2 regions of the Undibacterium sp. Ji50W genome follow, and region 2 is predicted to be linked to the other one. Evidence: predicted binding sites of a transcription regulator. Region 2 holds the regulator's gene; the other holds the start of a gene.

Region 1 (3,291 bases), on a different contig from region 2:
CAGCGCCAGGCGCCAGCCTTGTTCTTTTGTCGGAATTCAGCATGGTAGTCACCCTTGCCCATGCCCTGGGCATGGGCTTTATAGGCTTTCTTAAGACTTTTGACATCATCCGGGTGCACCCCCGTGCCCCAGAAATAATCCCAGAACAGTTGCGGCGTAGCAAAGTCATCCGGGTCGTAACCCAGCATCTGCAGGTATTCCGGACTGAAACTGCCTTCGCCGGTTTGTAGATTGATATCGTACAGCCCCTGGTTTGAAGCCTTCATGACCAGGCGGCGCTGGCGTTCGGCAGCCTGCAATCTTTGCTCGGTCAGCTTGCGTTCGGTATTGTCTGTCAGAAAGCCATGCCACAATATACTGCCATCCGGCAATAATTCTGGCGTGGCATTCCCCATCACCCAGCGGTCTGGCTTGTCGGCAGAAATGATGCGGTATTCCTGGTGCCAGACGCTGAGATCGGTATACGATTTACGTATCGCGACTATCATTTTCGGCAAATCATCCGGATGTATGATGCTTGCCAGGAAACGGGCATCTTCACGCAACTGTTCTGCCTTGACCCCAAAAAAAGTGCTGACGGCATCGCTGGCGTATGGGAAACAGACGCGGCCATCCGGATAACGCCGGTATTGATAAAACATGACCGGCAGATGATGCGAAAAACTCGATAACAGATGATGGCTGCGTCTCAGCATGTCCAGCTCCGCCTGATCAGGCGGAAGCATGGGTGGGGGAGACAGATCAGACATCCGGATTGACCATGCTTAGTGATACAGGGCGGTGATTTCATCAAAAAAATCATATACCCCTTGCTCACTCATTTTGCGGGCATTCGACAATTCGCCACCTTTGGATGCATACAGCACACTATTGTCCGGCCTTAACAAGACCGCTGCCGGTATCCCCTTTTTGGTCGGCGTGCCATAGCTATCGGACAGGTCCATATTTTTATCGAACTGGCCGACATTCACCTTGACGGTGACAAACTTGCTGTTCAGCAGGGGGGCGTTTTTGCCATGCATGGATTTGTCCAGTTCCAGGCAATCCTTGCACCAGTTGGCACCGAAGATCACCAGAACTTTTTTGTCACTTTTTTGAGCTTCTGCCAGCGCTTTGGTGATGGCGGTCCTGGCATCGGCGCTTTCATCATAGACTTGCGCCGGATTGGTGCCGGCATGCGCCATGCTCAAGCCAAAAACCATAGTACAAATCAGCGAAAACAGTTTTTTCATCACCTATCCTTCAAAAAAAGCATGCAAATCGTGTTGCGGAAGATAAGACTATCTTAGCTTAAACCACAACAACTAGTCATTTCTTACAAGAATTAGTCGCATTTATACTGTATGTATGCTCAGTTAAACCCTGGATTCGGGATAAAATACGGTATTCTTACTTTGAGTAGCCAGTTTGAAAAAGATTATCCATTGCGACTGTGACTGTTTTTATGCAGCGATAGAGATGCGTGATGATCCGACGCTGCGTGGAAAACCCCTGGCGGTGGGCGGTAAGCCCGACCAGCGCGGGGTGGTGGCGACCTGTAATTATGAAGCGCGCCGCTTCGGCATCCGTTCGGCCATGCCGATGTCACAGGCGGTGCGGCGCTGCCCGGACCTGCTGATCATGCCGCCGACTATGGAAAAATACCGGGTAGCCTCGCGCCAGATCCTGGCGATTTACCGTGATTACACCGATGCAGTGGAACCGCTGTCGCTGGATGAAGCTTATCTGGATGTCAGCCATTCCACCCAGTACAAAGGCAGTGCCACCCTGATAGCGCAAGAGATACGGGCGCGCATTGCCGACACGGTGGGCATTACTGCATCTGCCGGGGTGGCACCGAACAAGTTCCTGGCCAAGATCGCAAGTGACTGGAACAAGCCAGATGGCATGTTCGTCATTTTGCCCGACCAGGTGGAAGACTTCGTCGCCGCTTTGCCGGTGGCCCGCCTGTTTGGTGTCGGCAAGGTCACTGCCGCCAAACTGCATTCCATGGGCATCCATGAATGCCGCGACTTGCTGACCTGGTCGCTACCGGACCTGATGCAGCATTTTGGCAAACTGGGGAATAATCTGTACCAGCTTTGCCGTGGCATAGACCGGCGTGAAGTATGCGCTTACTCGGAACGTAAATCAGTGAGTGTGGAAGAAACCTATACCATCGATTTACCGGATTTAGCCACCTGCCAGGCCGAGTTGCCGGTCCTGTTCAAGTCCTTGCAGCAGCGCATGCAAAGGGCGGCAGCAGAAGACAGTATACAGAAGCTGTATGTCAAAATCCGTTTTTCAGATTTTCGCGTCACCACGGTGGAATGCGGTGCCAGGGCGCTGGATCAGGACATGTATGCACAACTGCTGGCAACCGGCTATTCTCGCCGCCAGTTACCAGTACGCCTGCTGGGTCTGGGAACGCGGCTAGCCGATGAGAAAACCGAGAGTCAGTTGAATTTGTTTGGTGGTGAATAGCTGCAAGGACTTTCCTCATGAGAAGGAGGGAATTCCTTGCAGCCTGGTTTGTAGGCTTACTTGATTGTAGGCTTATTTGAAATCACCCGCAAAAACCCGCACCAGCTTGTCATAACCCAGATGCCGGTTCATGGCTTCCTTGATGGTGGTGACGCTCAGGCCCTGGATTTTCTTTTCCATCTCGGCATCAAATTGCATATTACGACCCAGATACAGGTTGGTGGTCAGTGTGGATGCGAGGGCATTGTCCTGGCTGCGTTCCAGTTGCATTTGCTGTAGCAGGCTCTTCTTGCCGTCTTCCAGTTCGGCGGCGCTAAAGCCATCTTTCAGGGCGCGGCTAATTTCTTCCCGTATGCCGGTTTCCAGCTTGACGCGGTTTTGCGGTGCATAAATGGCCGCGACCGAGAAGGAAGCGACTTCATCCAGGGATGAGCCATTGAAGGAGGAACTACCGCCATAACTGATGCCGTCTTTTTGGCGTATGCGTTCCAGGATGCGTGAGTTAAAACTACCACCCAGCAGGTAATTACCCATCACCAGTGCCGGGTAGTCAGGATGTTTGATGCCGACGGGTACCTGCATGCTGGCATAGAAGAAGGCATTGGCCTTGTCCGGTGTGATCAATTGTTTTTCTTCGGCCTTGGTGGCGCGATAAGGCCTGGCCAGGCGGCTGAAGTTTTGCTGTGCCTTCCAGTCACCAAAGGCGGTCTGCAACTGGGTTTTGATGGCGGCTGCATCGAACTCGCCAACGATGGACAATTGCGCCTGGTTAGCCTGGTTGACACCGTAGAACTCTTTCCAGAATGCCTTGGCATCGGCAAGTTTGGC
Region 2 (3,291 bases):
CAAACCGGACAGTTTTTCACCTTGAGCCTGTGCTGCTGCCAATTTGGCGGCTGCTACTTTTTCCAGTTCAGCGCGTTTTGCTTCGAATTCAGCAACGGCAACTGTCGTTGCACGACGAGCCATACGTTGAGGAATCAAAAAGTTACGGGCATAGCCGTCTTTTACACGAACTACATCACCCAGATTGCCGAGATTAACGACTTTATCCAACAGAATAACTTGCATATTTTTCTCCTTTACCTTGTCGTCAATTACGCTGTGTGCAAATCAGTGTATGGCAGCAACGCGAGGTAACGTGCACGTTTGATTGCTGTATCAACTTGACGCTGGTACAACGCTTTAGTACCTGTCAGACGTGCAGGCATGATTTTGCCGTTTTCTTGCACGAAGTCTTTCAGTGTGTCGATGTCTTTGTAGTCAACTTTTTCTACATGTGCCGCTGTGAAACGGCAGAATTTTTTGCGCTTGAACAAAGGATTTTGTTGCTGACGCTTTTGCTTCAATTTGCTTTTGTCGAATTTTTTACCGAATGCCATTTTTGGCTCCTAATCTAGTAAAGGTGTCCCGAATTCAGTGACATGAAAAACGAGACTTTTGCTATTGCGATTTTTGCGTGCTAAAAAACCAGTAAATTCCACCGGCACATCCAGTGCAATTTCATTGAATTGGCGGGAAATCTCCCCTGCCGCAACTGCTGAAATTTCAAACTCGACCTGTCGAACTGCGTTCGCCTCACGAGTTTCCGAACTGTGCATCAATGTCGCAGAAGCTATCGGTATACCGGCCGGTGTGTACCGCAATGCGGTTTTTTCTACGATCCGGGCTACAAGCTTCAGCTGATTCACTATTTTTTACACGACCTCTGTCAATGAATAATTAAGCAGCAGGCGCTTCAACACGTTGCGCTTTTGCAGCATCTTCCTTCTGAACAGCTTTCATCATTGGAGAAGGTGTTGCTTCTGCTTTTTTCAGTTTGACTGTCAGGTGACGCAAGACAGCATCATTGAATTTAAATGCTGTTTCCAACTCGAGCAGAGTTTCAGCATCGCATTCAATGTTCAAGCAAACATAGTGCGCTTTCGCCAGTTTTTGAATCATGTAAGCCAGTTGACGACGGCCCCAGTCTTCAACGCGATGGATTTGACCACCACGCGCTACAACACTTGCCTTGTAGCGTTCGATCATTGCAGGAACTTGCTCGCTCTGATCGGGATGTACGATAAATACGATTTCATAATGACGCATATATTCTCCTTGTGGACAATAAAAATAGCCCGCCTCGGCGTCAAGACGAGTGCGGGAAGAGGAAAGCCGACAATAATAACCCAGTTTTTCATTTTGATCAATTAGATCAGTGACTTAGCCAGGCAAACACCTCATTCACCTGTTTGAATGAGGATATTTTTCACATTTTTGCTACTCTTTTCGGATTTTGACTTGCATATTCAGCTTTACTGTATAAAAATACAGACTGCTTGCATATACAGCACATTCACCATTAGAAAACGCCATGCTAAAACTGACTGCCCGCCAGGAACAAATACTTAACCTGATCAAGGATGCCATCCAAAATACCGGATTTCCGCCTACCCGCGCAGAAATTGCCGCTGAACTGGGATTCCGCTCCACCAATGCGGCCGAAGAGCATTTGCAGGCACTGGCACGCAAGGGTGTGATCGAGATTGCCGCTGGCACCTCGCGCGGCATACGCCTGCTGGAATCCGCACTGTCCAGCCACATCCCCGGCATACAGATGGCGCTACCGCATCCGGCACTGATGCAACTGAGCCTGCCGCTGGTTGGCCGCGTCGCTGCCGGTTCGCCGATACTGGCTAGCGAACATATCGAATCCACCTACCATGTGGACCCCGCCCTGTTCTCTGCCAAGCCTGACTTTTTGCTGAAGGTACGCGGCATGTCCATGCGCGATGCCGGCATACTCGATGGTGATTTGCTGGCCGTCAAAAAAACTGACAGCGCCCGCAATGGCCAGATCGTCGTCGCCCGCCTGGGTGATGATGTCACCGTCAAACGCTACAAGAAAACCGGTGACCTGATCGAACTGATGCCAGAAAACCCGGATTATCCCATCATCAGGGTCGGCGATACCGAAGAAGATTTTGCTCTGGAAGGCCTGGCAGTCGGCCTGATGAGAAACTGGGTTTGAGGACAGCCTGGGCGTGATCCTCCCCTCTCATCCGGATCACGCCTGGCTCGTCCTCAAACTTTTATGCCAGCATCAATAAAAAAGCGCCCGATTAAAAATCGGGCGCTTTTCTTTATTGGCTAGCAGAGCGTGCCGGCATACGCCGACACCCCCTAAGAACCTGTTTACGATCTTACTGCGCGAGCGTGATCGGGGCTCATGCGCTGCTCAAAATGCTCATGTACTTAAGTACATTCCGCTTTTTGCGCTGCTCTTCACCCCGCTGACGCTCGCTCGCTACAGATCGTAACAAGTTCTAAGCAACCTAGTGTTTCACCACTGTCGTATCCGCCGGTGTTTCTGGCGTTGCCGGTGTTGCGGCGGCAGCTACGGGGACTGGCTCGTCGACCAGAGGAACAGGCTGGGTTTCCAGTGCGATTTCCAGGACTTTGTCTATCCAGCGAACCGGGATGATTTCCAGTTTGTTTTTGACATTGTCCGGGATCTCGGTCAGATCCTTGGCATTTTCTTCTGGTATCAACACGGTTTTGATACCACCGCGATGTGCAGCCAGCAATTTTTCTTTCAAGCCACCGATAGGCAATACTTCGCCACGCAGTGTGATCTCGCCTGTCATGGCGACATCAGCACGAACCGGGATACCGGTGAACACAGACACCAGCGCCGTGGTCATGGCAATACCGGCAGACGGACCGTCTTTCGGTGTTGCACCTTCGGGTACGTGGATATGGATGTCACTCTTCTCGAACACATCAGCCTTGATACCCAGACGCTTGGCGCGACTGCGTACCACGGTACGGGCTGCTTCGATCGATTCTTTCATGACATCACCCAGGGTACCTGTACGAATGACCCCGCCTTTGCCCGGCATGGCTACGGCTTCGATGGTCAGCAAATCGCCGCCCACTTCGGTCCAGGCCAAACCGACTACCTGGCCAATCTGGTTATCCTTGACAGCGACGCCAAAGTCATAGCGACGCACACCCAGGTATTTATCCAGATTCTTGGAATTGACCGTGGCTTTTTTCTCGGTCTTTTTCAGCAAGAGCATTTTCACGACCTTGCGGCAAATCTTGGAGATTTCCCTTTCCAGCGAACGCACACCGGCTTCACGGGTGTAATAA

The links. The regulator LexA, encoded in region 2, represses DNA repair genes until DNA is damaged. The targets are predictions, from matches to a motif close to ACTGTATNNNNATACAGT.
Region 1: the regulator LexA is predicted to act here: its motif matches at 1,339-1,356, upstream of dinB (DNA polymerase IV).

What each region holds. Positions count from the first base shown of each region.
Region 1 covers NZ_JBMPOX010000005.1:197,767-201,057, reverse strand. Annotated here, with positions in the region: gene ACO0K9_RS10880 (PAS domain-containing protein) at 1-695, opposite strand, end outside; gene ACO0K9_RS10875 (thioredoxin family protein) at 765-1,232, opposite strand; gene dinB (DNA polymerase IV) at 1,408-2,463, shown strand; gene ACO0K9_RS10865 (M16 family metallopeptidase) at 2,536-3,291, opposite strand, start outside.
Region 2 covers NZ_JBMPOX010000018.1:5,609-8,899, forward strand. Annotated here, with positions in the region: gene rplI (50S ribosomal protein L9) at 1-225, opposite strand, end outside; gene rpsR (30S ribosomal protein S18) at 252-536, opposite strand; gene priB (primosomal replication protein N) at 546-845, opposite strand; gene rpsF (30S ribosomal protein S6) at 877-1,245, opposite strand; gene lexA (transcriptional repressor LexA) at 1,511-2,167, shown strand; gene lon (endopeptidase La) at 2,472-3,291, opposite strand, start outside.